DNA from 4 places in the Rhizobium sp. UGM030330-04 genome. Region 2 is predicted to be linked to each of the others. Evidence: predicted binding sites of a transcription regulator. Region 2 holds the regulator's gene; each other region holds the start of a gene.
What was found. The regulator LexA, encoded in region 2, represses DNA repair genes until DNA is damaged. The targets are predictions, from matches to a motif close to TGTTCNNNNTGTGTTCNG.
Positions count from the first base shown of each region.

Region 1: uvrA (excinuclease ABC subunit UvrA) is a predicted target of LexA. The motif match lies at 1,579-1,596, and genes of this name have one in related genera.
Region 3: N434_RS21265 (ATP-dependent helicase) is a predicted target of LexA. The motif match lies at 2,655-2,672, and genes of this name have one in related genera.
Region 4: N434_RS08965 (PA0069 family radical SAM protein) is a predicted target of LexA. The motif match lies at 4,781-4,798, and genes of this name have one in related genera.

Region 1 covers NZ_QKML01000018.1:16,488-23,744, forward strand. Annotated here, with positions in the region: gene N434_RS22815 (CBS domain-containing protein) at 1-518, shown strand, start outside; gene N434_RS22820 (hypothetical protein) at 574-843, opposite strand; gene N434_RS22825 (single-stranded DNA-binding protein) at 883-1,464, opposite strand; gene uvrA (excinuclease ABC subunit UvrA) at 1,729-4,650, shown strand; gene N434_RS22835 (DUF72 domain-containing protein) at 4,805-5,605, shown strand; gene N434_RS22840 (GNAT family N-acetyltransferase) at 5,794-6,318, shown strand; gene dusA (tRNA dihydrouridine(20/20a) synthase DusA) at 6,507-7,257, opposite strand, start outside.
Region 2 covers NZ_QKML01000012.1:80,983-88,239, reverse strand. Annotated here, with positions in the region: gene gltA (citrate synthase) at 1-1,237, opposite strand, end outside; gene N434_RS18455 (ComEC/Rec2 family competence protein) at 1,545-3,980, shown strand; gene N434_RS18450 (glutathione S-transferase family protein) at 4,000-4,677, opposite strand; gene lexA (transcriptional repressor LexA) at 5,099-5,821, opposite strand; gene N434_RS18440 (VOC family protein) at 6,034-6,915, shown strand; gene kdsA (3-deoxy-8-phosphooctulonate synthase) at 6,915-7,257, shown strand, end outside.
Region 3 covers NZ_QKML01000015.1:103,732-110,988, forward strand. Annotated here, with positions in the region: gene N434_RS21260 (glycosyltransferase family 25 protein) at 1-33, opposite strand, end outside; gene N434_RS21265 (ATP-dependent helicase) at 139-2,613, opposite strand; gene N434_RS21270 (carboxymuconolactone decarboxylase family protein) at 2,714-3,124, opposite strand; gene N434_RS21275 (efflux RND transporter periplasmic adaptor subunit) at 3,364-4,530, shown strand; gene N434_RS21280 (efflux RND transporter permease subunit) at 4,527-7,257, shown strand, end outside.
Region 4 covers NZ_QKML01000005.1:41,272-48,528, forward strand. Annotated here, with positions in the region: gene N434_RS08940 (F0F1 ATP synthase subunit B) at 1-352, shown strand, start outside; gene N434_RS08945 (F0F1 ATP synthase subunit B) at 354-839, shown strand; gene N434_RS08950 (aminotransferase class IV family protein) at 1,097-1,909, opposite strand; gene N434_RS08955 (MerR family transcriptional regulator) at 1,988-2,362, shown strand; gene rnhB (ribonuclease HII) at 2,521-3,174, opposite strand; gene N434_RS08965 (PA0069 family radical SAM protein) at 3,512-4,669, opposite strand; gene N434_RS08970 (glycosyl transferase) at 4,955-5,473, shown strand; gene N434_RS08975 (FAD-binding oxidoreductase) at 5,489-6,919, opposite strand; gene N434_RS08980 (L-threonylcarbamoyladenylate synthase) at 6,965-7,257, opposite strand, start outside.

The sequences.
Region 1 (7,257 bases), on a different contig from region 2:
ATATCGATCGTGACGAACTGGAAACTATCCTGCGCAAGACCGAGCTGCGTTCCTGGCGCCGCCGCGCGCTGCATCTCGATTGCGCCAGCGTCATGTCGCGCGATGTCGTCGGCGTTGCCCCTGAGGACAGCCTGCGCCACGCCCATGCGCTGATGCACAGCCATCATTTCAAGGCACTGCCGGTCACCAATGACAGGGCGGAAATCGTCGGCATCGTTACCCAGACGGATTTTCTGGAAAAGGCAAGCTGGAGAAACGGTCGCCCGTCGATCGGTTTCCTGCAGCGGCTGCGCCTCATCTTCTCAGGCGCAAGTGCCCCCAACGATACCGTCAAGGACATCATGACTTCACCCGTGAGAACCGTGCGGCCGGAAACCTCGATCGAGGAAGCCATCATCCGCTTTGCGGAGGAAGGGTTGCATTATCTGCCGGTGATCGATGCCAGGGGCAAGATGGTGGGCATCGTGTCGCAATCCGACGTCATGGTTGCGATGCTGGCGGACAAGGTCGCGGCATAGCCTGCCGCGATATCGAAGTGCCTGCCTCTCCCTGGGGGGCGGAAAGGCGGGGCGGTTAGCGTCTCGCCTTCAGGAGGCGCTGCCATAGCGTGCCGCCAAAGAACCGTCCGAGCACGACGAAATAGGCGATGATCAGCGCAAAGGCGACAAAGGCGGGCACGCCATTCAGGGCAAAACCCTGTGGCGTGCGCCCGCCAGCAACCGCTGCGACGAGAAATCCGGCGGCGAAAAACGCCGTCCAGAAATCAAGGAAGAAAGCGAGAATGATGCGCCAGGTAGCCGGTTGTTTTGTCGCCGGCTGTTTCGGTGCGGATTCGTCACTCATGCCTGTCTCCTGTCACGCCTTTACGTATTCGCCGTCCGCTCAGAACGGGATATCGTCGTCCATGTCGTTGGAGAAGCCGCCGGAAGGCTGGCCGCCGCCCCGCGAAGAGCTGCCGCGCGACGAAGACTGCTGGTCGTAACCGCCGCCATAACCCGAGCCACCGCCGCTGCCATAGTCATTGCCACCGCCGAAATCACCGCCGCCGCTGCGGCCGCCGCCACCTTCGCCACGACCGTCGAGCATCGTCAGCGTGGAGTTGAAGCCCTGCAGCACGATTTCGGTGGAGTAGCGGTCGTTGCCGGTCTGGTCCTGCCATTTGCGCGTCTGCAGCTGGCCTTCGATATAGAGCTTGGCGCCCTTCTTGACATATTGCTCGACGACCTTGCACAGGCCTTCGTTGAAAACCACGACGGTATGCCATTCGGTCTTCTCACGGCGCTCGCCGCTGTTGCGGTCACGCCAGGTCTCCGAAGTGGCGATGCGCAGGTTGGCGATCGGGCGGCCATCCTGCGTCCGGCGGATTTCGGGATCGGCGCCCACGTTTCCGATCAGAATTACCTTGTTTACGCTACCAGCCATCTCGTCATCCTGTCCGCCAGCCATCATGACCGGCAATTGCATTTCAAAAAATTCGCCACACAATAGCTGCCGCTGCCCGCAAAGGGCACCGCAAGCATGGAACTATCCACAAAGAATAATCTTATGCTGCGGGAGCAGACATTCGCGCTTGCAATTCGTTCCTTTTTTGTTCTATTAAATCGCAGATTTCGAGTCAAGCATTCCGAAAAGCTGCGACCGATTGGGAATAGACCTCGACACGTCCGGCTGCGTCACTACATAAGGACGCGCCGCCATCAAGCCTGTTGTTTTTATCCGAGCCTTGTCATGAGTGAACTGAAGACGATTTCCATCCGTGGTGCCCGCGAGCATAATCTCAAGGGTATCGATCTCGATCTGCCACGCAACAAGCTGATCGTCATGACCGGGCTTTCCGGCTCGGGCAAGTCGTCGCTCGCCTTCGACACGATCTATGCCGAGGGCCAGCGTCGTTATGTCGAAAGCCTCTCGGCCTATGCGCGCCAGTTCCTCGAAATGATGCAGAAGCCGGATGTCGACCAGATCGACGGCCTGTCGCCGGCAATCTCCATCGAGCAGAAGACCACCTCGCGCAATCCGCGCTCCACGGTCGGCACGGTCACCGAAATCTACGACTATATGCGCCTTCTCTTCGCGCGTGTCGGCGTTCCCTATTCGCCGGCCACCGGCCTGCCGATCGAAAGCCAGACGGTCAGCCAGATGGTCGACCGCATCCTCGCCTTCGAGGAAGGTACGCGTCTTTATATTCTCGCGCCGATGGTGCGCGGGCGCAAAGGCGAATATAAAAAGGAACTCGCCGACCTGATGAAGAAGGGCTTCCAGCGCGTCAAGGTGGATGGTCAGTTCTACGAAATCGCCGACGTGCCCGCCCTCGACAAGAAATACAAACACGATATCGACGTGGTGGTGGACCGTGCGGTGGTTCGCCCGGACATGGCCGCACGCCTTGCCGACAGTCTCGAGACCTGCCTCAAGCTCGCCGACGGGCTGGCTGTCGCGGAATTTGCCGACAGGCCCCTGCCGCCGGAAGAGACAGCCGCCGGCGGTTCCGCCAACAAGTCTCTCAACGAAACCCATGAGCGTGTGCTGTTTTCGGAGAAATTCGCCTGCCCCGTTTCCGGCTTCACCATCCCGGAAATCGAGCCGCGGCTGTTCTCCTTCAACAATCCCTTCGGCGCCTGCCCCAGCTGCGATGGCCTTGGCTCGCAGCAGAAGGTCGATGAAAACCTGATCGTGCCGGAGCCGGCCCGCACCCTGCGTGACGGCGCCATCGCTCCCTGGGCCAAGTCGTCTTCTCCCTATTACAACCAGACGCTGGAAGCGCTCGGCAAGGCCTTCGGTTTCAAGCTTTCCAGCAAATGGTCGGAGCTTTCGAAGGACGCACAGCAGGCCATCCTTCAGGGCACTGATGACAAGATCGAATTCAACTATCAGGACGGCGCCCGCTCCTACAAGACGGTAAAGAATTTCGAAGGCATCGTGCCCAATCTGGAGCGTCGCTGGAAAGAGACTGACAGCGCCTGGGCGCGCGAGGAAATCGAACGCTACATGTCGGCGGCTCCCTGCCCGGCCTGCGCCGGTTATCGCCTGAAGCCGGAAGCGCTCGCCGTCAAGATCAACAGGCTGCATATCGGTGAAGTCACCGAAATGTCGATCCGCACCGCCCGCGACTGGTTCGAGGTGCTACCGGAGAGCCTCAACGCCAAGCAGAACGAGATCGCCGTCCGCATCCTCAAGGAAATCCGCGAACGCCTGCGGTTCCTGAACGATGTCGGGCTGGATTATCTCAGCCTGTCGCGCAATTCCGGCACGCTTTCCGGCGGTGAAAGCCAGCGCATCCGGCTGGCGTCGCAGATCGGTTCCGGCCTCACAGGCGTTCTCTACGTTCTCGACGAGCCGTCGATCGGCCTGCACCAGCGAGATAACGCCCGCCTGCTCGATACGCTGAAACACCTGCGCGATATCGGCAACACCGTCATCGTGGTCGAACATGACGAGGATGCCATCCTGACGGCGGATTATGTGGTCGACATCGGCCCGGCCGCCGGCATTCATGGCGGCCAGGTCATTGCCGAAGGTTCGCCGCAGGAGGTGATGGCCAATCCGAAATCGCTGACCGGCAAATACCTCTCCGGTGAGCTCGGTGTCGCCGTGCCGGCAGAACGCCGCAAGCCCAAGAAGGGCCGCGAAATCAAGGTATTTGGCGCGCGTGGCAACAATCTGAAGAATGTCACGGCCGCCGTGCCGCTTGGCGTCTTCACGGCCGTGACCGGCGTATCGGGTGGTGGCAAATCCACCTTCCTGATCGAGACACTCTACAAATCGGCGGCGCGCCGGGTGATGGGCGCACGCGAAATCCCGGCCGAACACGACCGCATCGATGGTTTCGAATTCATCGACAAGGTGATCGACATCGACCAGTCGCCGATTGGCCGCACGCCGCGTTCCAACCCGGCCACCTATACCGGCGCCTTCACGCCGATCCGCGACTGGTTCGCCGGTCTGCCGGAAGCCAAGGCGCGCGGTTATGCGCCCGGCCGTTTCTCCTTCAACGTCAAGGGCGGCCGCTGCGAAGCCTGCCAGGGCGATGGCGTCATCAAGATCGAAATGCACTTCCTGCCTGACGTCTATGTCACCTGCGATGTCTGCCACGGCAAGCGTTACAATCGCGAGACGCTGGACGTGACTTTCAAGGGCAAATCCATTGCCGACGTGCTGGATATGACGGTGGAGGAAGGCGTTGAGTTCTTCGCAGCCGTGCCGGCGGTGCGCGACAAGCTGCAATCGCTGTTCGATGTCGGCCTCGGTTACATCAAGGTCGGCCAGCAGGCCAACACCCTTTCCGGCGGTGAGGCGCAGCGCGTCAAGCTTGCCAAGGAACTGTCGAAACGCTCGACGGGCCGCACGCTCTATATTCTCGACGAGCCGACGACAGGCCTGCATTTCCACGACGTCAACAAGCTTCTGGAAATGCTGCATGCGCTGGTGGAACAGGGCAATTCCGTGGTGGTGATCGAACACAATCTCGAAGTCATCAAGACGGCCGACTGGATCATCGATATCGGCCCTGAAGGCGGCACGGGCGGCGGCGAAGTGGTGGCCACCGGCACACCGGAAGACATCGTCAAGGTCGAGCGCTCCTATACGGGTCACTTCCTGAAGGAGCTTCTGGACCGCCGGCCGGCCGGCAAGCGGGAAGCTGCGGAGTAATTGTTGGGACACCGATGGTCCCCGAGCCTTCTCCGTCATTCTCGCTCTTGAGGCGAGGATCCATGATCAGAAAACACACCGACCGTCGCTTAAAGCTGGAGAATGGCGATAGCGCGGCGGGTTGAAAACGGCGCAGAATTGGGAGGAACAGCATATGTCGACATCAGGCACGATCCGCACCGGTATCGGCGGCTGGACCTTCGAGCCATGGGAAGGCACGTTTTACCCGGAAAAACTGCCAAAGAAGCGCCAGCTGGAACACGCCAGCCGGCAACTCACGGCCATCGAGGTGAACGGCACCTATTACAGCAGCCAGAAGCCGGAAACCTTCGCCAAATGGGCATCAGAAGTGCCTGAGGATTTCGTATTCTCGCTAAAGGCAAGCCGCTTCGTCACCAACCGCAGGGTTCTGGCCGAGGCCGGGGAATCCATGACGAAGTTCCTGACGCAGGGGCTGACGGAACTCGGCTCCCATCTCGGCCCCATCCTCTGGCAATTCGCCCCCACGAAGAAATTCGACGCGGATGATTTCGGCGCCTTTCTGGCGCTCCTGCCTGAAAAGCAGGATGGTATCCGCCTTCGCCATGTGGTCGAGGTGCGCAACCCGACATTCCAGGTGCCGGAATTCATCGATCTTCTCGCCAGACACAAGGTTGCCGTCGTCTGCGCCGATCATCACGATTACCCGATGCTGCCTGATGTCACGGCCGATTTCGTCTATTGCCGCCTGCAGAAGGGCGAAGACGACATCGCAACCTGTTACCCGAAGACGGAGATCGGCCACTGGGCAGAACGGGTCGAGACCTATGCGGCGGGCGGCGTACCCGATGATCTGCCGCTGATCGCGCCCGACCGTAAAGCGGAAAAAACGCCGCGTGACGTTTTCGCCTTCTTCATCACCGGTGGCAAGGTCAATGCACCCAACGGTGCGCAGGAATTGCAAAAGGCTGTCTGAGTGACGCGGTGACGCTGACCACCGGATGTTGCAGCGTCACCGATAAATCGTCGTACCGAAAAACATTCGGTATCCGGAGAATAGACAGCTCGCGTCTCATTCCCGTCATCTCACGCCGGCAAGAATGCCAATGACGACACAAGGCGTTTCGCCGGCAAAAGGCTGTCGTTATCAGAGGGCTGGCCGGAATGAATATGATCGAGACGGAACGTTTGCGCCTGCGCCATTGGCGGGAGGACCATTTTGAAGCCTTCGCCGCAATGCAATCCGATCCGGAGGTGATGGCCGATCAGGGCGGCCCGGCGGACGAGACGCGGAGCAGGGAAAAATTCGAGCGCTACCGCAGGGCAGAGCGCGAACAGGGCATCGCCCGCTGGGCGGTTGAAAATCCCGATGGCCTGTTTCTCGGCTATGCCGGCGTCATGCCGCGCCTGTCCGAAGATCATCCACTTGGCCCGCACCACGAAATCGGCTGGCGTTTCATAAGGCAGGCCTGGGGAAAAGGGTATGCGACCGAAAGCGCAAAAGCCGCGCTGACCCATGCTACCGGATACGCGGGAATAGCTGGGATCATCGCCTATACCAGCCCCGATAATTTTCGCTCCCAGGCCGTCATGTCGCGCCTTGGCCTGATCCGCGAACCAACGCGCGATTTCTCCATGCCCGGTCTTACGGACAGGGAATGGCGCGGGCTCGTCTGGGTCGCTCCCTAGAGCAGTCCGGTCTAAGCGGAATAGCCGGATCTGCTCCAGCCCTTTGTTCTTCCGCACGTTCCGGACCTAAGACCACTACACAGTTTTACTCAAAATGCTCCAGGATATCTCACGATTGAGGCTGCGGAACTCTCCGCAACGCCCTGGTCGCCGACGGCATAAAATCGCAAGAATGCCGTTTCCAGCCTTCAGCCCGCCAGTTCCTTCGTCGGGTTGAAATCGATCGCTGCGAAAGCCGCCTCGATCACCTCCGTCCCTGCCCCCGGACGGGTGGCGTCGCTGGAGAGGATTTGCCGGAAACGGCGCGCGCCCGGCATGCCCTGAAACAGACCGACCATATGGCGGGTGACGTGGTTGAGACGCCCACCCGCAGCAATATAATCGGCGGCATAGGCCATCATCGCGTCGCGCAACCCCATCCAGTCGGCTTGCCGGGCCTCGTCACCGTAGATGCGGTGATCGACATCGGCGAGGATGGAGGTGTTGTGATAGGCGGCGCGGCCGAGCATGACGCCATCCATATGTTGCAGATGGTCACAAGCCTGATCGAGATCGGCGATACCGCCATTGATGCCGACGAAGACATCGGGATTTTCCCGCTTCATACGATAGACGAGATCATAATCGAGCGGCGGCACCTCACGGTTTTCCTTCGGCGAGAGCCCCTGCAGCCAGGCCTTGCGCGCATGGATCCACACGGCATCCGCGCCGGCCGCGACAACATGCGTCAGAAAATCCGGCAACACGGTTTCCGGCTCCTGATCGTCCACCCCGATACGGCATTTGACAGTCACCGGCACAGTCGCAACCGCCTTCATCGCCGAAACGCACTGCGCCACGACTTCGGGCTCGCGCATCAGGCAGGCGCCGAAGGTGCCGGATTGCACCCGATCCGAAGGGCAGCCGACATTGAGGTTGATTTCGTCATAACCGTAATCG
Region 2 (7,257 bases):
GGCGCGGACGGCCGATGCGCTGCTGCGGATCTTCGATCATTTCGTTCCACTGGGCGATCCAGCCGACGGTGCGGGCGAGAGCGAAGAGAACGGTGAACATGGTCGTGGGGAAGCCGAGCGCCTTCAGCGTGATGCCCGAATAGAAGTCGACATTCGGGTAAAGCTTCTTCTCGACGAAGTAGGGGTCGGAAAGGGCGATCTTTTCCAGTTCCAGCGCGACCTGCATGATCGGATCGTCGGAGTTGCCGGTGGCTTCCAGCACTTCGTACATCGTCTTCTGCATGATCTTGGCGCGCGGGTCGTAGTTCTTGTAGACGCGGTGGCCAAAGCCCATCAGGCGGAACGGGTCGTTCTTGTCCTTGGCGCGGGCGATATATTCCGGAATGCGGTCAACCGTGCCGATTTCGTTGAGCATGTTGAGCGCCGCTTCGTTGGCACCGCCGTGAGCCGGGCCCCAGAGGCAGGCGATGCCAGCCGCGATACAGGCGAACGGGTTCGCACCCGAGGAGCCGGCAAGACGCACCGTGGAGGTGGAGGCGTTCTGCTCGTGATCGGCATGCAGGATGAAGATGCGGTCCATGGCGCGGGCCAGAACCGGATCGACCTTGTATTCCTCGCACGGCACGGCAAAGCACATGTGCAGGAAGTTGGAGGCGTAATCGAGATCGTTCTTCGGGTAAACGAAGGGCTGGCCGATATGGTACTTATAGGCCATGGCGGCGATCGTCGGCATCTTGGCGATCATGCGCAGCGAAGCGACCATGCGCTGGTGCGGATCGGTGATGTCGGTCGAGTCGTGATAGAAGGCCGAGAGAGCGCCGACCGTGCCGCACATGACGGCCATCGGATGCGCATCGCGGCGATAGCCGGTGAAGAAGCGGCTCATCTGCTCATGCACCATGGTGTGGCGCGTGACGCGGGTGTCGAAATCCTTCTTCTGCGCGGCCGTCGGCAGTTCGCCGTAAAGCAGCAGGTAGCAGGTTTCAAGGAAGTCGCCCTGTTCGGCAAGCTGCTCGATCGGGAAGCCGCGATGCAAAAGAACGCCTTCGTCACCGTCAATATAGGTGATCTTGGATTCGCAGGAGGCCGTCGACGTGAAACCCGGGTCGTAGGTGAAGGAGCCCGTGTGTTTGTACAGCGTGCCGATATCGACGACGCTCGGCCCGATCGTGCCTTCCCTGACCGGGAGTTCGACCTGTTTATCGCCAAGTGTCACTGTAGCGCTTTTTTCCGTCATACTGATCCTCCGAAAACATGCGGGTGGGGGCGTTGAGACACGCCCCGCGGTTAAGCGTCTACCGATTAGCTATATGATCCTTGCGCCGATGCCAAGCTATTCGAAGGTCAAATTGTGCATTGCGGCAAACGCAATTACGCTGCCCGCGGCTTTATCGGCCACGGCAATTCAATCTCGGTCAACGCACCGTTAAAGGAAGGGATTGCAATCCTCCGCGCCTGCCTGCAAACCTGTTTCCGGTGCGGCAGGGGCGCAGCGCGGATTGCTTGATCAAGGGGAAAAACAGCATTTCGGATATGCCGAAACGATGCGGGGCACCTTGCCCGGCACGCATGAAATCCTGTTTCCCGTTTGTCGCACCGGCGATGTCGCTGCCTACGATCTGCCGGCTCCTGTTTCCCGGCGCGGGCTGAAGGCCGCCATCGTCGAAAAACTCGCCGCCTGTCTCGCCGAGGAGCGGGCATTCGGCCATGGTTTCCTGTTCATTCCCGTCATGATCGGCTGTGGCGCGATCCTGTGGTTTTCTCTGGATGTCACGCCATCTTCGTCCGTTCTGGCAATCGCATTCCTGCTTGCCGCCGGTCTGGCACTTTTTCGTCGATACGATACCGGCCTGTCGGCGGCGAGTTGCAGCATCGTCGCTTTTCTGTTGCTCGGCATGCTTCTGGCCGATCTCGAAACGAGGCGTGCCGGCACCGTGGTGCTGGATACACCCGTTACCACCACCATCACCGGCACGGTGACACGCCGGGAGGTCGATGCGCGTGGCGACTGGCGATATATGGTGAGACTTGTCGCGACGGAGGCGCCGAAACTGTCACGCCCGCCGGAAAGGGTATCGCTGCTTGCGCGCGGCGGCGGTGAGCCGGTCGCACTTGGCGCCACCATTCGCGGCAAGGCGCGGCTTTCGCCGCCCTCCGGTCCGGCCCTGCCGGGGCTGAATGATTTCGCTTTCGCCTCCTACTTCAAAGGCGTGGGCGCGACGGGATTTTTCTACAAGCCGCCCCGGATGATAATGTCACCGAAAAGTGATGTTGCGGCTGCGACAGGTTTGCTCGAATGGGCCGATATGCGCCTTTATGGCCTTCGCAGCGCCATTGCCGAACGCATCCGCGGCACGATTGGCGGCGATGCCGGCGCTTTTGCCGCCTCCATAGTCACCGATGAGAGACAGGCCATATCGGCCGGAACCATGGAAGCGCTGAGGCTTTCCGGCCTTGCGCATATCGTCGCCATATCCGGGCTCAACATGGCGCTGGCCGCCGGCATCTTCTTCGTCGGCCTTCGGCTGGGTTTCAGCCTGTTTCCCGCCTTTGCGCAGCGCTGGCCCGTGAAGAAGATTTCGGCTTTCGCCGCTCTCCTGATGACGCTCGCCTATTATCTGATTTCCGGTTTTGCCGTCTCTGCCGAACGCGCCTGGCTGATGATGTCGGTGATGCTGATCGCTGTCCTTTTCGATCAACCCTCGCTCAGCCTCCGGAATGTCGCGCTTTCCGCCTTGGTCATTCTTGCGCTTTCACCTTCGGAAATCATGGGGCCGAGTTTTCAGATGTCCTTTGCCGCGACCATCGCGCTGGTATCCGCCTATGCCTGGTGGAGCCTCCGGCGCAGCGATCACGAGCGGCTGTCGATCGGTCGCAGACCGGCATGGATGAGGGCAGGGGAAACGGCAGGGGCCATCATCGGTGGCGTCATCGTCACATCGCTGATTGGCGGGCTTTCGACAGCGATCTATTCGGCCGAACATTTCCACCGTGTCACCACCTATGGACTGTTCGCCAATCTGGCCGCCATGCCGCTGATGTCGCTGGTCGTCATGCCTTTCGGTCTCGTCGCCATGCTGCTGATGCCTTTCGGGCTCGATGCCCCGTTCCTGAAGGTTATGGGATATGGCATGGCGCTTGTCATCGAGGTTGCGGGGGAGGTCGCGTCCTGGGGTGGCAGCGCTGCGACAGGTCGGCCGCATGGCTGGTTCATCGGTCTTGCTTCCTCCGGTTTCCTGCTGCTGACATTGCTGCGCAGCCGGCTGGCCCTGCTTGGCATCCCGGTTCTGCTCGTCGCTTTCGGGCTATCGGCGACCATGGCCTATCGCGATGCGCCGGACCTGCTCATTCACGAGGACGGTGAACTGGTCGCGCTGCTGGAGGATGGCAAGGTCTATACAACAAAGACACGGCCGCAGGGTTTCGTTTATGGCCAGTGGCAAAGAGCATTGCTCTTACCGGAACAGCCCGTGCCGCCGGCCATCGTCAAAACCGGGACGGCACCGACCCGTGTGGCTTTCGCTGCAAGGCCGAAACTGACCTCGCAGGAGCTGAGCACCGTTGCACGGCAGATGACGGCGGCCCTGAAAGATGCCGAGCCGGGTGTCTTCACCTGCATGAGAGGCATATGGTGCGTGGCGCGGGCGGGCAGCGGCGAATGGATCGTCGTTCTTGAGGACGGCCGGTTTGCCGGAAAAGCCTGCGACATCGCCGATATAGTCGTTGTTTCCCGCAGAACCTCGTTTTCGCAGTGCCGCTCGGGAGCGTTGCTGCTCAACCGTGATATTCTGCGGCGTATCGGTTCGGTGGAAATGAACTTTGCGGGCAGCGAGCAGTCCGCGGTGGTCGGAAGGCTGCGCGCAGCCATCGCAGGGGCGGACAGGCCGTGGAGCGAACACCGCTATTATGACTGGAAGAGCGGCCGTTTCGAGCACGATGTACCCGAAAAGGTCCGGCAGTTGCTGGCGACGTCGCAGTGACCATCGCCAGCACAGGTCCTCAGGCCTTCAGGCGAAGATCGGCAGTCAACTCGCCAATACCGCCGATCTCCTCTTCATGCGCCGTATCGCGCCAGATTTCCTTCAATCCGGCCTCATACCATTCGCGCATGGCGGGCAGGGCGAGCAGCCGGTCGCAATAGGTTTTCGCGCCCGGTGAAAGATCGGCACCGTAGGTCTGGAAACGGAATGCGACAGGGCAAAAGAAAGCGTCCACCGCCGTGAATTTCTGACCGGCAAGGTAGGGGCCGCCGAATTTTGTCAGCCCTTCGCTCCACAGCGTATCGATGCGCTTGATATCGGCCGCAAGCCCGGCATCGCCGCCTTTCGGCTTGACCCGAATGCCGACCGACATCGGATAGAGATTGCGCAGCGAGGAAAAGCCGGCATGCATTTCGCTCGCAGCCGAACGCGACCATGCCCGGGCCTGCTTGTCGCTCGCCCAGATACCCTGATGTCTTTCCGCCAGATATTCGGCGATCGACAGCGATTCCCATATCGTCACTCCCTCGTCGACAAGGCAGGGCACCTTGCCCGTCGGCGAAAAGTTGGAAAAGGCGACGCCTTCGCCGAACGGAACGAGTTTCTCATCGAAGGCGATACCGAGCGTGCGCATCAGGACCCACGGCCGCAGCGACCATGAGGAATAGTTCTTGTTGGCGATATAAAGATCATACATGGCTTGTCTCCCGGATATGACGCGCATTTCTATACCTGTCGGAGCGCTGCGGAATATCGAAAATAATCCATGGCACCCATAAACGCCTTTGATGAGTGGCGGCGGGCTGCTCAACGATCAATGTCAGCATTCAAGTGACGGATGGGCGTCAAGCCCATCACGCAGGCCGGATACCTCGCAGCGTTACCGAAATTCCATGCGGATGACGCACGGAACGCAACAGGCCGGGCTAAAATCGAAGCCGCAATATCATATGAAGACCGCAACCGATGCTCAGCGGTACGGAATGAAACTGCTCCCGGGATGAATGTGTCAGCCCGGTTTCCGCATAGTCAGCCAACGAGCGAAATTGCCGCCATCCTCAATGGATGTCTCTTCACCAGGGCGATGTTCGCCCCGAGAAGATGGCGGCCTGTACGGATCAATGGTAACGGCGGATCAGTCCGACCAGTTTGCCCTGAATTTTCACCCGGTCCGGCCCGAATATGCGGGTCTCATAGGCAGGATTGGCCGCTTCCAGCGCGATGGAGGCGCCCTTGCGGCGGAAGCGCTTCAGCGTCGCTTCCTCGTCATCCACCAGCGCCACGACAATATCGCCGGGGCTGGCGGTATTGCCATTGCGGATGATGACGGTGTCACCATCGAAAATGCCGGCCTCGATCATCGAATCGCCCTTGACCTCGAGAGCGTAATGTTCGCCCGAGCCCAGCATGTCCACCGGTACGGCCACATCATGGGTATTGTTCTGGATGGCGGAAATCGGAACGCCGGCGGCAATACGGCCCATGACCGGCACGGTAACGGCGCCGCCGAGATCGTTGGCGGGCGCCTTGGGGGCAGGGGCCGGTTCCGGCGCTTTTGGCTTGCCGAGACTGCCTTCGATGACGCTCGGTGAAAAGCCGCGCTGCGGCCGCGCACCCGGCGTATAGGCCTCAGGCAACTTGATCACTTCCAGCGCTCGCGCCCTATTCGGTAGCCGGCGAATGAATCCGCGCTCTTCGAGGGCGGTGATCAGCCGGTGGATGCCGGATTTGGAGGCAAGATCGAGTGCGTCCTTCATTTCATCGAAGGAGGGCGGCACGCCGGACTCTTTCATTCGTTCATGAATGAAGAGAAGCAATTCCTGCTGTTTGCGCGTGAGCATGAGGAAAACACCCTTGAGAATCGTAGTGGAGATCGCGAAACAAATACAGAACGAACACTATATGTTCCATATGTGTTCCGCAATCCCCTAAAATTTCGTGAAGCTGCCATCTGTTGTTTTGATGATTTGCCTGAAAGCACGCAATTGTGCTTTTCTGCCGCTGGGACTGTTCCGGTGTCGCCTTGCCGGACCCGACAGCAGGAAGCAGGAAAATGACGAAACCCTATCGCGTCGACCATCTCGTACTGCCCGTCGAGCGTCTCGACGTCGCCGCCAATCGCCTTGCAAACCTTGGGTTTACGGTCGCGCCGGCGGCTCTCCATCCGTTCGGCACACACAATGCCTGTGTTTTTTTCTCCGACGGCACCTATCTGGAGCCGCTCGCAATTGCTGACCCGGCTAAATATAACGCCTCGATTGGCAGAGGAGATGTCTTCACCGGGCGGGATCATGCCTTTCGGAAACACGTCGGAGGGGAGGGTTTTTCCGCTCTCGTCGCTGCAACCGAAGACGCCCTTGGGGATCACGACCGATTCGTGGCCTCCGGCCTGACGGCCGGTAATGTCTTTGAATTTTCGCGTCCGGTCAAAATGCCGGACGGTTCGCAGAGCGAGGCAGCCTTCCGGCTGGCTTTTGCTGCGAGCGGTTCCGCTGAGGATTTCTTCCTGTTCAGCTGCCAGCGGCTGCAGGCCTTGCCGGGCGACCGCTCGGCGCTGGAGCGCCATGCCAATGGTGTGTCCGGTCTCAGCGAGATCGTCTTGTTTGTCGGTGATGATCCGAATGCCGCACGCCTGATAGAGACGGTTTTTGGCTGCGGCGGCAAAATATCACCGGACGGTGATGTGGTTTTCGCAACCGGCAATGCGTGCATAAGATTGACTGAGAAGCCAGTCTTCAATGGATATGCGCTGAATGTTGCCGGGCAGGGTGATGCTGGACTGCGCGGCGCGGGCATCGTCCTTTCCGTCGGCGATCTTGCCGTGACAGCGGCGGCGCTTGCTGCTAATGGCGTGTTCTGCATGGAAACGGGCGGCCGTCTGGTGGTGCCCGCAGCACCCGGCCAGGGCGTTGCCTTCGCCTTCGAGGAAAAATAATGAGCGTTACGAACAATCTCAAAGTCACCGCCGGCGACGGCGCCAGCAAAGTTTCTTTCTCCAACAGCGAGCGCTTTTCGCTGATTGCCGGCCCGTGCCAGATGGAAAGCCGCGAACATGCATTCATGATCGCCGGCGTCCTGAAGGAGCTTTGTGACAAACTTGGAATCGGGCTTGTCTATAAATCCTCCTTCGACAAGGCGAACCGTACCTCGCTTTCCGGCAAGCGCGGCATCGGCCTTGAGAACGCCATGCAGGTCTTCGCCGATCTCAAGAAGGAGTTCGGTTTTCCTGTCCTGACCGACATTCACACCGAAGAGCAATGCGCCATCGTTTCCGAAG
Region 3 (7,257 bases), on a different contig from region 2:
AAGCTTGCGCTGGCTTTTCGGTAAAATATGCAAAGCGGTCCTCGCCCGGTTTTCACTGTCGTGTAGCAATTCCTTTATTGCAACGGCTTGAGGCGGGCTATGGAAAAAGCTGTCTTGAACCTGTCTTAATCGTGCGAATCAAACCTTTTCCACAAATCCGTCCAGCACCCGTTTCTGCCCGGCGCGGTCGAAATCGATGGTCAGCTTGTTGCCCTCGATGGCGGAAATATTGCCGTTGCCGAATTTGAGGTGGAAGACGCGGTCGCCGACAAAGTATTTCGATGGCGTGTCGGCCACGGATTTCGCCACCAGCTCGCCGTCGATGGTGCGGGTGCGCGGGCCGCTTTCGCCATAACCGATCCGTTCGACCGCATGGCCGGAGCGGGTGCCCCAATTGTCGCGGGTGGCGTCGCTGCGGTTCTGTTGCGCACGCTTCCAGCCGGGGGTGGAGTAGTTGTTGGCGAAGGGATCGGCCTTGTCGAATCGGGACTGGCCATAGCCACCGCGGCCGCCATAACCGCCGTAACTGCTGTCGGACGCCGCCACATCCACATGGGCGGGTGGCAGTTCATCGAGGAAACGGGAGGGCAGGGTGGATTGCCACAGCCCGTGAATGCGCCGGTTCGACACGAACCAGATATGGCAGAGCTTCTTGGCGCGGGTGATGCCAACGTAAGCGAGACGGCGTTCTTCCTCCAGGCCGGAGCGCCCGCCCTCATCCAGCGCCCGCTGGTGCGGGAACAGGCCTTCTTCCCAGCCCGGCAGGAATACGGTGTCGAATTCCAGACCCTTGGCGGAATGCAGCGTCATGATGGAGACGGCATCGAGATTTTCGTTCTGCTCGGCATCCATGACGAGGGCAACATGCTCAAGGAAGCCGCGCATGCTCTCGAAGGCTTCCATCGAGCGGATGAGTTCCTTGAGGTTTTCCAGTCGTCCAGGCGCTTCTGCCGTCTTGTCGGCCTGCCACATGGCGGTATAGCCGCTTTCGTCGAGAATCTGCTCGGCAAGCGTGGTGTGTTCGGTGTTTTCCAGGAGGCCCTGCCAGCGGCGGAAATCCTGCACCACGTCGAACAGCGCCTTGCGCGCCTTCGGTTTCAGCTCGTCGGTCTCGATGATGTCGGCGGCTGCGGCCAGCATCGGAATATCGCGGGCGCGGGCGTAATCGTGCAGATTGCGGATCGTCGTATCGCCAAGGCCGCGCTTCGGCGTGTTGACGATCCGCTCGAAGGCAAGATCGTCTGCCGGCTGGCAGACAAGGCGGAAATAGGCCATGGCGTCGCGGATTTCGAGGCGCTCATAAAAGCGCGGGCCGCCAATGACGCGGTAATTGAGGCCGAGCGTGACGAAGCGGTCTTCGAATTCGCGCATCTGGAAGGAGGCGCGAACGAGAATGGCCATGTCGTTCAGATTATGGTTCTTGCGCTGAAGCTGTTCGATTTCCTCGCCGACCGCGCGGGCTTCCTCCTCGGAATCCCAGGCGGCATGCACCACGACCTTTTCATCGTCAGGGCTGCTGCGTTCGGTGAACAGCGTCTTGCCGAGACGTCCCTCGTTATGGGCGATCAGATGGCCGGCCGCGCCGAGAATATGTTCGGTGGAGCGGTAGTTTCGCTCGAGCTTGATGACCTTGGCGCCCGGAAAATCCTTGTCGAAGCGGAGGATATTGTCCACTTCCGCGCCGCGCCAGCCATAGATCGACTGGTCGTCGTCGCCGACGCAGCAGACGTTTTGCGGTTCGCCCTTGGCGCGCTGGGCCAGCAGCCTGAGCCACATATATTGCGCCGTGTTGGTGTCCTGATATTCGTCCACCAGAATATAGCGGAACTTCTGGTGATACTCTTTCAGAATATCGGTGTGGCGGCGGAAGATGCTGATCGGGTGCATCAGAAGATCGCCGAAGTCGCAGGCGTTCAGCGTTTTCAGCCGGTTCTGATAGGCGGTGTAAAGTTCGCGGCCCTTGCCGTTGGCGAAGGCGCGGCTGTCGCCCTCCGGAATATCCGGCGGCGTCAGGCCCTTGTTCTTCCAGCCGTCGATCATGCCGGCGAACTGTTTTGCCGGCCAGCGCTTGTCATCAAGACCTTCGGCCTGGATGAGCTGCTTGATCAGCCGCACCACGTCATCGGTATCGAGAATGGTGAAATCCGATTTAAGACCGACGAGTTCGGCATGGCGGCGCAATAGCTTGACGCCGATGGAGTGGAAGGTGCCGAGCCAGGGCATGCCCTCGACAGCGCCGCCGACCAGAACGCCGATACGTTCCTTCATCTCGCGGGCGGCCTTGTTGGTGAAGGTCACGGCAAGGATTTGGCTGGGATAGGCGCGGCCGGTCGCCAGAATATGGGCGATGCGGGTCGTCAGAACGCGGGTCTTGCCGGTGCCGGCGCCGGCGAGAACGAGAACGGGTCCGTCCAGCGTTTCAACGGCATCGCGCTGTTCCGGGTTGAGGCCGGAAAGATAGTCAGGCGCGGCACGCGTCTGGTCGCGCGCCGCCATGGCGCGGGCGGCAATGCCAAGCCCGCCGCCGTTTTCCGCACCGGCATTGTTCGTCGCCTTGCGCGGCGCCACGGGTTCTTCATCGAAGAACGGCATATCGTCAAAACTGTTGCTCATGCGGCCCAATGTAGTGATTCGGGATATAAAGGCCAGAACCGTGTTCTGCTTTTATTCCGGTATCGTCAGTCAAAACGCCTATTCCAAGGCATTTTTTGTATCACGTCTGCCTGTCGGCGTCGAAAGCGGCGTCAACGGGCACTTGCAGAGCCACAGCAAGCTGGTTGGTTTTTGCGGCAAGCGCGATGACGCGCAGCAAATCGGCATGCTGCTCTTTCGTCATGCCCTTGGCTTTGGCGGCGGCCGTGTGGGAATGGGCGCAATAGGAGCAGCCATTGGTGACGGAAACGGCGATATAGAGCATTTCCTTCACCACGGGATCGAGCGCCGAGGGTGTCGCTATCACCGCCTTGACTTCACCCCAGGTCTTTTCAAGCAGATCGGCATCGAAGGCGAGGTAGAGCCACATATTGTTGATGAAATCCGATTTGCGGGTGGCGCGGATATCATCGAACACCGCCTTGACGCGCGGGTCGGCTTCAGGATTCTCGGCTTTCGTCACGGTGCTCATGGTTCCTCCAGTCGTGTTTCTCCGTGGGGCAGATTATCCCAACGGAAGATATTTGCGACAGGATTGCGCGGAAGGATTGCCGGCCGGCTGCCTGGCGCGGCAATTGCGCCCAAATTACAATTACGTAAGGAACGGATTTGTGCGTTGCCTTGCCCCCGCCAAGCAGGAATACTGCACCTGTCCCGGAACGTGTCGTTTTCGGGAATGTATCGTGCTGCGCGGATCAACCGGAGAAATACATGCGGGTCTGGAAACAGGTGGGTGTCAGTCTTGCCGTGGTGGGAGCCGGGCTCTGTCTCTGGGGCTTTTATTCGCCCGAAGCCCGCAATGTGCTCGCCGCCATCGGGCTCGGCAAGATGCCGGCCGGTGCGATCGAGGTGGCGGCATCCGGCGCCGGAACCTCAGGCGCGCCATCGGGCCAGAATGCCGGCGGCGCTCGCCGCAACGGCAATGCCACTCTGGTGGTGACGGCTCCGGTTAAAAAAGGCATGGTCAATGACCGGTTGAACGCTATCGGCAACGGCGAGGCGATCCAGTCTGTTGTCGTCATGCCGCAGACCTCCGGCACGCTTTCGGAAATCCGCACCTCCTCCGGTGCACGCGTCGTGAAGGGGCAGGTGCTCGCGCGGCTCGATGATGAGGAGCAGGTGATCGAGCGGGACAAGGCGCAGGTGACGCTGCGCAGCGCGGTTGAAAAATCGAATTCCTACAAGAACCTCAAATCCGTTTCCCGCCTTGATGTGCTGGATGCGCAGATTGCCGAAGAGGCCGCCAAGCTTGCGCTGAGCACCGCCGAACTTAATCTCAAGCGTCGCGACATCGTCGCGCCCATCGAAGGCGTGGCCGGTATCGTCGCCGCCAATATCGGCGACAACGTTACCACGCAGTCGACCATCGTCAGTATTGACGACCGCTCCGAAATTCTCGTCAATTTCTGGGCCCCCGAGCGCTTCGTGACCGCGATCAAGGTCGGCATGCCGGTGGAGGCGACGTCGATTTCCCGGCCCGGCGAGACCTTCAGGGGCGAAGTCGAGGCGGTCGACAACCGCGTCGATGAGGCAAGCCGCACCATCCGCATCCGGGCGAAATTCGGCAATGAGAAGGATGAACTCAGGGCCGGCATGTCGTTTGGCGTCACCATGCGTTTTGCCGGGGAAATTTATGCCTCGGTCGATCCGCTTGCCGTGCAATGGGACGCGGAAGGCTCCTATGTCTGGCGCGTCACCGAGAACAAGTCGAACAAGGTGCGGGTGCAGATCGTGCAGCGCAATCCAGATGCCGTTCTCGTCAAGGCCGAGCTGGCGGAAGGCGAGCCTGTCGTGATCGAGGGCCTGCAGCGCGTGAGAGAAGGCGGCGCGGTCCGCGTCGGCAACCAGCCGAAGCCTGAAGAGGTCGCCAGCCAATGACGACGCATCCGCCTTCCGGTCAGGATTCCAAGCTCGCCTTTACCGCATTGTTCGTGCGCCGGCCGATTCTGGCGGCGGTTCTCAACACGCTGCTGGTCGTTGCCGGCCTTGCCGCACTGGTTGGCGTCGAAGTGCGCGAATTGCCCGATGTCGACCGGCCGACGATCAGCGTCAGGACCACCTATGAGGGGGCGGCGCCGGAAACCATCGATCAGGAGGTGACGCAGACCATCGAAGGTGCGGTGGCGCGTGTCAGCGGCGTCAAGTCCATCTCGTCCAACTCGCAATTCGGCACCAGCCGCGTGACGCTGGAATTCGGCGACAATGTCGATCTGGCTGTTGCCGCCAACGACGTGCGCGACGCCATCGGCCGCGTCACCAATCAGCTGCCTGACGATGCCGACGAACCGCAGATCATCAAGGCGGATTCCGACAGCCAGCCGATCATGCGCCTTGCCGTCACCTCGACCACGCTCAGCATGGAAGACCTGACCAAGCTGGTGGATGACGAGATCATCGACCGTCTGGCCGCTGTTGATGGCGTCGCGGATGTGGAGCTTTACGGCGATCAGGAAAAGGTTTTCCGGGTCGATCTCAATCAGGCGGCGCTCGCCAGCCGCGGTTTGACGGTAACCGATGTTTCGAACGCGCTTGCCAGCGCGGCCCTCGACGTGCCGGCGGGGTCGCTGAAAAGCACGACGCAGGACATCGTCGTGCGCGCCACGGCCAGCCTGACGAAGCCTGAGGATTTCTCCAATCTCCTGATCAAGAACAATATCCGTCTCAGGGACGTGGCAACCGTCATGCTGGGTGCGGATGATGAATCCACCTCGCTGCGCTCCAACGGCGTGCAGGGGGTCGGTCTCGGCGTCATCCGTCAGGCGCAGTCGAACACGCTCAATATTTCAACCGGCGTAAAAGCCGCCGTCGCCGCCATGTCGGCCAATCTGCCTGAGGGTACGCGTATCGTCGTCACCAGCGATGATGCCGTCTTCATCGAAGGCGCGCTGCACGAGGTGGAACTGGCGCTCGGTCTCTCGGCGATCATCGTCGTTGTCGTGCTTTATCTCTTCCTGCGCGACTGGCGTGCGACCCTCATTCCGGCGATCACCATGCCTGTCGCGCTGATCGGCACTATCGTCGCCATCTATATGGTCGGCTTCTCGGTCAATATCCTGACCCTGCTTGCCATCGTGCTGGCGACGGGCCTCGTGGTCGATGACGCCATCGTCGTGCTGGAAAACATCGTGCGCCGCCGGGCGGAAGGCATGGGGCCGCGGGCCGCCGCCGTTCTCGGCACGCAGGAGGTCTTCTTCGCGGTCATCGCGACGACGGCGACGCTTGCCGCCGTGTTCATTCCGCTTTCCTTCCTGCCCGGTCAGCTTGGCGGCCTGTTCCGCGAATTCGGTTTCGTCCTGGCCTTTGCCGTGGGCTTGTCATCGATCGTGGCGCTGACGCTCTGCCCGATGCTGGCTTCCCGCATGCTGAAGGAGGGGCTGAAGGAGCCGACGGGACCGCTCGCCTGGTTCGGCAATGTCTTTGCCTCCACCTACAAAACGACGCTTTCCGCCTGCCTCAACAATCCGCTGATCGTCATCGTTGTCGCGCTGATCTTCTCAGGCCTGTCATGGATCGCTTTCGGCATGATCCAGAACGAGCTGACACCGCGCGAAGACCGTGCCTCGATCATGATGCGGGTCACCGCGCCACAGGGCGTCAGCCTCGAATATACCCGCGACCAGCTGCAGCGGATCGAGGAAAACCTGCAGCCGCTGCGCGACAGTGGTGAAATCCGTAATATCTACTCCATCACCGGCATGAACGGTTCGTCCAATACCGGCTTCATGGTGTTGACGCTGGCGCCCTGGGCCGATCGCGAGCGGACGCAGAACCAGATCGCCGCCGATGTCACCTCCGCCGCCAACAAAGTTCCGGCGCTGCGCGGCAATGCGATGCAGCCGAACAGCCTCAGAATTCGCGGCGCCGGCAACGGGTTGCAAATGGCGATGGTCGGCAGCAATTATGCGGCGCTGACGGCGGCGACACAGAAACTGCTGCTTTCCATGGAGGAAAGCGGCCTGTTCGACACGCCGCGTTTTGACAACGAGCCCAACCAGGCGCAGCTTTCCGTTTCCATCGACCGTGAGCGTGCGTCGGATCTCGGCATCGACATCACCGGCCTGTCACGCGCCATGCAGTCGCTGCTGGAAGGGCGCTCGATCGTCGATGTCTTCGTGGATGGCGATGCTATCCCGGTGCGGCTTCTGTCCTCCACCCGGCCGATCAACGACCCGACCGATCTTGAAAACGTCTTCCTGAAAACGGGCGACGGCAAGATCGTGCCGATGTCGGTTATCGCCACGCTCAAGGAAAATGCGGTTGCGCCGCAGTTGAACCGCGAACAGCAGCTTCCCTCCGTCGGCTTTACCGCCAACCTCAAGGATGGCGTTTCGCTCGGTGAGGCGCTGCAGAAGGTGAATGAGCTTTCGCAATCCGTGCTGCCGCCGGGCGCGCGCCTGCTGCCGCTCGGCGAAGCGGCGACGCTGGAGGAAAACTCGAGTGGCATGTTGCTGACCTTCGGTTTCGCCATCGCCATCATCTTCCTCGTGCTGGCCGCGCAGTTCGAAAGTGTGCTGAGTTCGGTCATCATCATGTCGACGGTGCCGCTTGGTCTGGCCTGCGCGGTGATTGCGCTGCTGGTCACCGGCTCGAGCCTCAACGTCTATA
Region 4 (7,257 bases), on a different contig from region 2:
GGATCTCGATGAAGCGGCACGGCTGAAAAGCGAAGCCGACGCAGCCGTCGAGACCTATGAAAAAGAACTCGCGGCAGCCCGCGCCAAGGCAGGCTCCATCGGCTCTGCCGCCCGTGACGCTGCCAAGGCGAAGGCCGATGCCGACCGCGCCGCCATCGAAGCCGGTCTTGCTGAAAAGCTCGCCGCCGCCGAAAAGCGCATTGCCGGCATCAAGGAACAGGCATTCGCCGATGTCGGTGCCATTGCCGAGGAAACCGCGACCGCGATTGTCGACCAGCTGGTCGGCGCCAAGGTCAAGGATACCGACGTCAAGGCCGCCATTGCCGCTGCTTCGACCGTGAAGGGAGCCTGACATGGCATTTGATGCATCATTTTTCGCTCTCGTCGGTCTCGTCCTCTTCTTCGTTCTGGTCGCCTATCTCAAGGTTCCCGGCATGCTCGCCAAGTCTCTGGACGAGCGCGCCCAGAACATTCAGGACGAACTGGCCGAAGCCAAGCGCCTGCGCGAAGAAGCCCAGCACCTGCTGGCCGAATATCAGCGCAAGCGCAAGGAAGCTGAAGCCGAAGCCGCCGGCATCGTCGCCGCCGCTGAACGCGAAGCCGCTGCCCTGACGGAAGAAGCCAAGCAGAAGACGGAAGAATTCGTCGCCCGCCGCACGGCCCTTTCGGAGCAGAAGATCAAGCAGGCCGAAGAAGACGCCATCGGCGCCGTTCGCGCCGCCGCCGTGGATATCGCCATTGCCGCTTCCGAGAAGCTCATTGCCGAAAAAACCACCGCTGCCGCAAAGGCCAAGCTGTTCACCGCCACCATCGGCGAAGTGAAGTCGAAGCTGAACTGAGATTTATCTCGGACTGTTTAAAACCCCTCCGGCGCGAGCCGAGAGGGGTTTTTTGTTTGAACTATCGAGGCGTTTAGAAATACGGCGCTGGAGGCTGAGGCTCCATCTCGGCTCGAATTCCCATGGAGCTACCCGGCAGCGCTTTTGTTTGGTGCCAGATGCAGTCGCGGGACAGCGCTGATGTCTAACCGCCCCAAATCCGCGCTCTAGCCATTGTTCTGTCGCCCATCGTCAGCCAAATGCGGTCTCCGCGCCGGTCATATGTTGACCAGCGGTTCTCGCTTGTAGGCTTCGCGGAGGATTTCCATGAAGGCTGGCGACAAGGGTACGGAAGCGGTGTCAAACGCGCTGACTGCAACGCCGGGCGTCCATGAATTCATGATCGCGGCCCCCTTCATATCGATCACGCGGGCAGGGCTGATCGGTTCCTCCCGCTGCTCAATACCGAGTGTTTCAAGTTGACGGCGAATGATCGTCATTGTGACACCGTGCAGAAGTGCCGCCTCGGGCCAGACGACCGCTTTGCCATCCCAGAACGCCAGGTTCCAGATTGTCGCTTCGCTCAGGCGCCCACGGGTATCGATGAATGCTGCGTCGTCATAGCCCTTTTTGACAGCCTGCCGAAGGTATTGTGTTTTTGACGCCTCGCCAACATGCTTGATCGTCGGAAAAGGTCTCTCATGCTGGACGACGGACAAGCGCAAAGGTCCCGCGGGGCCATCGAACGAAGGTGCCGTGTGCACCAGGATGGCGGGGTCGTCCGAAGCCCCGGTCGGAGTAAACTCGCCGCGACGGGAAAACATCGTGGCTGTCACGGAGAGGGCTGAAGGGGAACTCTCAATAGCATGACGAATGCGCTCGCGCACCAAGTCGTCGGGAAGCGCCTGCCCGAAGAACTCAATCGACGCCGACCTCAGCCGCGCCAGGTGAAACTCCAACCCCCGTACTGCGCCTTCGCGCACTTGCATTGCCGTGAAATGTGCGAAGCCCGCAAACGCGAGTGAGGAAAGATCCTCTGCTGTAGCCACGCAGCCATTTATCTCTGTCCGAAATCCCGATTTCCGGTTCATTTCTATGCTCCTGTAACGGTTTACATGATGGAGCGTCCTGCCTACAGTATGACACCACTGTCAGAGTCAAGGGCCGGAATGAAAATCGGTGAGCTGTCCCGAAGAACCAGCGTCAGCATCAGGATGCTGCGCTATTATGAAGCCGAGGGTCTTCTCGCACCGGTTCGCACTGAAACAGGATATCGGGATTACGGTCCCGCCGACGTGGAGACGGTCGGGCGCATCCGTTTGTTGGGAAATGCCGGTATGACGTTAGCCGCCATTCGGGATTTCCTGCCGTGCTCGCTTGAGCGAAGGCACGCTTTTGAACCTTGCGATGAGCTGAAGTTGAAGCTGCGTATGCAAATCAGCTCGATTGACGAACAGAGCCGGAAACTCTCAGAGAGCCGAAGCTTGCTGAGTGACCTGCTAGAAGCGTTCGAAGCGTCAACGCCGGTTTCAACTCGCGCGTAGCCTGCATCTGATCTCTGTTGGAATGTCAGCTATCCGTAGCGTCAAGCGAAAGTGAAATATCGCTTCTCCGTTTCCCATCCGTCTTGCTCTGATCGGCCCCGATGCCTTGCTAGCCTGATAGCGGAAGTTAAGGCTGGCCCATTGTTCCGCTGTCGCGATCAATCCCGCTTCAGCGGACGAAAGCTCATCCTGTGCAACGGGCAAGGCCCGTGGCTTTCAATGGCACGCAGATGGGCCGGTGTGCCGTAACCCGCATGCCCTTCAAAGCCGTAGGATGTGTGCACCATACCGGCGCGCTCCATCATCCGGTCACGTGTCACCTTGGCGATAATCGAGGCGGCGGCGATGGAGAGGGAGCGGGAATCGCCCTTGATGACGGCCTTGGCTTCGCAGGGGATGCCCGGCGGCCTGTCGCGGCCGTCGGCGAGGACCAGGGCGGGTGAGGTTTCGAGGCCGAGCACGGCGCGGCGCATGGCGTCGAGACTGGCGCGCAGGATGTTCATGCTGTCGATCAGGCCGGGGCCGGAGGAGGCGACCGAAACGATCGAGCTTTCCATGATGAGCATGAACAGGCTCTCCCGTTTCTGCTTCGTCAGCTTCTTGGAATCATTGAGGCCAGCAGGAATATTATCCGGATCGAGAATGACCGCGGCCGCAACGACCGGTCCGGCAAGTGGCCCACGGCCTGCCTCATCCGTGCCGGCGACGGGCCAGAGGCCCCTGTTTTTCGCTTCCAGCTCGAAGGAAAAATCCGGGCCGGTATCGGCAAGATCGAAGAGGGCAGGAGAATCGGGTGTGGTGCGGCGTTTCATGCGGCGAAACTTGCACACACACCCGATCTCCTGCAAGCCCCCGGAGGCGGGCGATGACAGGCAGGGTGAGCCGGGGTCAAGGGGCGTGGCTCACTATGCCCTCAAGGTCATCATGACCTTTGATCCTCCAGCGGGGCGGCGGAGGAAAAACGATCGCACGCGAGGCGGCGGTTCCGGGGGTAATGTCCGGCGGGCCAGGGAAAACCCGTCGGGCATTTCATGGGGAGGGTGGCCGCGAGAAGGGAAGAGGCCAGCGCTCCTTGTCGTGTTCCGCCCGATATCGCGGCACGGTCTGTGTGGTGCTTCGATCAGGCAGGGTGTCTTCAGCGTCCGTTTCTCAAAGCAGCGACAATTGCACGCCGGTGCCACCCGGCGGCACGAAGAGATCGTCGCGCAGATGAATGCCACGGCGGATGAGGCCGAGCCTCTTCGTCGCCATCTCGAAACGCCTGCCGATCTGCCAGGCATAGGGGCCGGCACCCTTCATGCGTTTTCCGAATTCCGCATCATAATCCTTGCCGTCGCGCATCGAGCGCACCAGCGACATGACATGACGGTAGCGGTCCGGATAGTTGCGCAGCAGCCAGTCGCGAAAGAGCGGGCTCACCTCAAGCGGCAGCCGCAGCAGCACGTAAGAGGCTTCCGTTGCGCCGGCGGCCTTGCCGGCCTCGAGAATACGCTCGATCTCATGATCGTTGAGTGCCGGAATGACAGGCGCCATCATCACGGCGACGGGAATGCCGGCCTCCGTCAGCGCCTTGACCGCTTCCAGCCGCTTTTCCGGCGTGGCGGCGCGTGGCTCCATGTTGCGCGAGAGCTTGCGATCCAGCGTCGTTACGGAAATGCCAACCTTGGCGAGGCCCTTTTTGGCCATAGGTGCCAGAATGTCGATATCCCGCTTGATCAGCGCCGATTTGGTGACGATGGCGACAGGATGGTCGGCCTTGGCCAGCACTTCCAGTATCTGCCGCATGATGCGCCATTCGCGCTCGATCGGCTGATAGGGGTCGGTATTGGTGCCGATGGCGATCACCCGCGGCTTGTAGCCCGGCTTGGCCAGTTCCCGCTCCAGAAGTTTTGCCGCATCCGGCTTGGCGAAGAGCTTCGATTCGAAATCCAGCCCGGCGGAAAGACCCATATAGCTGTGGGTCGGCCTTGCGAAACAATAGATGCAGCCATGTTCGCAGCCGCGATAGGGATTGATGGAGCGGTCGAACGGGATATCGGGCGATTCATTGCGGCTGATGATGCTGCGCGGCTTCTCCACCTGCACTTCGGTGCGGAATTCCGGCATGTCTTCCAGCGTCTGCCAGCCATCGTCGAAAACCTCGTGCTGCAGGGCCTCGAAGCGCCCGTCAGGGTTAAGCCCGGCGCCACGGCCGCGACGACGGTCGATCTCGATGCGCAGGCCCGACGCATCGGCCAGCGCATTGGCAATGTCAGGCATATGGCTCGGCTGGAAGGCAGCCTGCCCCGAAAGCGTATGGTTTCTCATCTGGATGCTCCCGGGCGCCGCGCGCCTGAAGGCCCGCCAAACACCCTAAACCGTTTCCGTTCGAACAGGCTTCCATCACCTTTTCGATGATTAAATTCCTAATGCAAAAATGAGAACAATACAAGAACAAAAAATGCAGAACCGATATTTGTTCACATCCCGGCAGGGGAAGGCTGGGGGAGTGATTTCGCCGCGGGGTGGGGTGCTGATCCGCACCGGGAATGGCGGATTTTACCACGATGGGAATAGTGGCAATTTATTGTGCGATGCGTTAGAGCTATGCATATGTTGACAGTCATAATGGAATGCCGGGATCAGGAACCGGAGCTGGCGCACACGCTGTCTGCGCTTGTCACCGGGGCCGTGGAAGGGCTTGTAAGCGATGTGGTGATCCTTGATCATGGGTCGCGCGATGGATCGTCGCGTGTCGCCGATGCCGCCGGCTGCCGTTTTTATGGGCAATGGGACATCGAGGACATCGTGCAATCCGCGCGCGGCGGCTGGCTGCTTCTGATCGAGCCCGGCGCCCGTCCACAGGCGGGCTGGATCGATGAGATTCTCGAATATGTGGCGATCTGCGCCCAGCCCGCACGCTTTTCGCCATCGCGTTATCATCGCCGCAATATCTTCAGCCGTGTGCTGCGCCGCGCGCCGCCGCTGGAGCACGGATACCTGCTGCCCAAGAAACACGCCCTGTCGATTGCCAGGCCGGGCATGGGCCTGACGCAACTGATTGGCGGGCAGAAGCCGCGCCGGCTGAATGCGGAGATGGTGCCCGCCTGGGCGCTGCGGGCTCCGGCCTGACGCCGGGACGCTGTCTTACCCTGCCAGAACCTTGCCCGGGTTCATGATGCCGGCCGGATCGAAGGCGTGCTTGATGCGGCGCATCAGTTCCATCTCGATGCCGGGCCGAATGGCGGCCAGCTCATCGCGTTTCAGCTGGCCTATGCCATGTTCGGCGGAAATGGAGCCGCCGAGCGACAGCACGATGCCGTGCACGATCTCGTTCATGTCCCGCCAGCGGCCAAGGAACTCGGCCTTGTCGGCTCCCACCGGCTGGGAAATATTGTAATGGATATTGCCGTCGCCGAGATGACCGAAGGCGCAGACGCGGGCGCCGGGGATGGCGGCGATAACCGCCTTTTCCGCCGTCGCCATGAATTCCGGTATTTTCGATACCGGAACGGAAACATCGTGCTTGATCGACCCGCCTTCCGGTTTCTGCGCATCCGACATGCTTTCGCGCATGTGCCACAGCGCCTGCCGCTGTGCTTCTGACGCGGCGATCACCGCATCCTCGACCAGGCCCGCCTCAAAACCGCGCTCCAGCAGCGATTGCATCATCGTCTCGGCCGTTTCCGCCGAATCGGAGGTGGAGATATCGATGAGCGCGTACCAGTCATGCGGCGTCTGCAGCGGGTCGCGCACGCCGGGAATGTGTTTCGTGGTGAATTCGACGCCGATACGCGGCATGAGCTCGAAGCCGGTCAGCGCCGTGCCGCAGAGGTTCGAGGCCATTTCGAACAGTTTCAGCGCGTCATTAGTGGATGAGAGCCCGGCGAACGCCACCTGATGGCCGAGCGGCTTCGGGAACAGCTTCAGCACCGCGCCGGTGATGACGCCAAGCGTGCCTTCCGAGCCGATGAAGAGATCGCGCAGATCATAACCCGTATTGTCCTTTTTCAGCCGGCGCAGCCCGTTCCAGATTTCACCTGTTGGCAGCACCACCTCCAGCCCGAGGCAGAGCTGGCGCATATTGCCATAGGCAAGCACCGCCGTGCCGCCGGCATTGGTGGCGAGATTGCCGCCGATGCGGCAGGAACCCTGCGAGCCGAGCGACAGCGGGAACATGCGTTCCACCGTATCGGCGGCCTTGTGGATGTCGTCGAGAATGCAGCCGGCATCGGCGACGATGACATTGGCCACGGGATCGATGTCGCGGATGCGGTTCATGCGCTCCAGCGACAGGATGATGTCGGTGCCGCCGGCCCGCGGTGTCTGGCCGCCGACAAGGCCGGTATTGCCGGTCTGCGGCACGATGGGTGTGCCGGTCTCGCTGGCGAGCTTCAGGATGGCGGCAACCTCTTCGACCGAGCCGGGCTTGATGAGCAGCGGGGAGGCACCACGGTAAAGCCCGCGATTTTCCACAAGGCGCGGCGCCATTTCCGCCGGGTCGCGCACCGCATTCTTCTCGCCGACGATTGTCGTGAAGCGGTCGAGGGTATCGGATGAGGGGGCGATGGCAGTCATGGGCGTCTCGCTGTCATTGAAACGGTGGGCGAAATGGTGGGCGGGTCAGCCTCTCGGCGCGGCGGCGCGGGACAGGCGGTCGTTGATCGCCTCTCCAAGACCATGCATGGGAATGGCGGTGATTGCGATCATGTCCGCGCCGCTCGCATCGGCGGCTTTCAGATAATCGAACAGATTGGCAGCGGCCTCGGCAAGATCGCCGGCGGGGCTGAGGTCGAGAACGGTGCGCGCGGCCTCTTCGCCTGAAACGGTGCGGCCGCCGAAACGGATCAGTGCCTCACCTGGCAGAACCGATGTGGCGCCGAGCCGCACGGCAGCACCCGGCGCATAATGCGAAG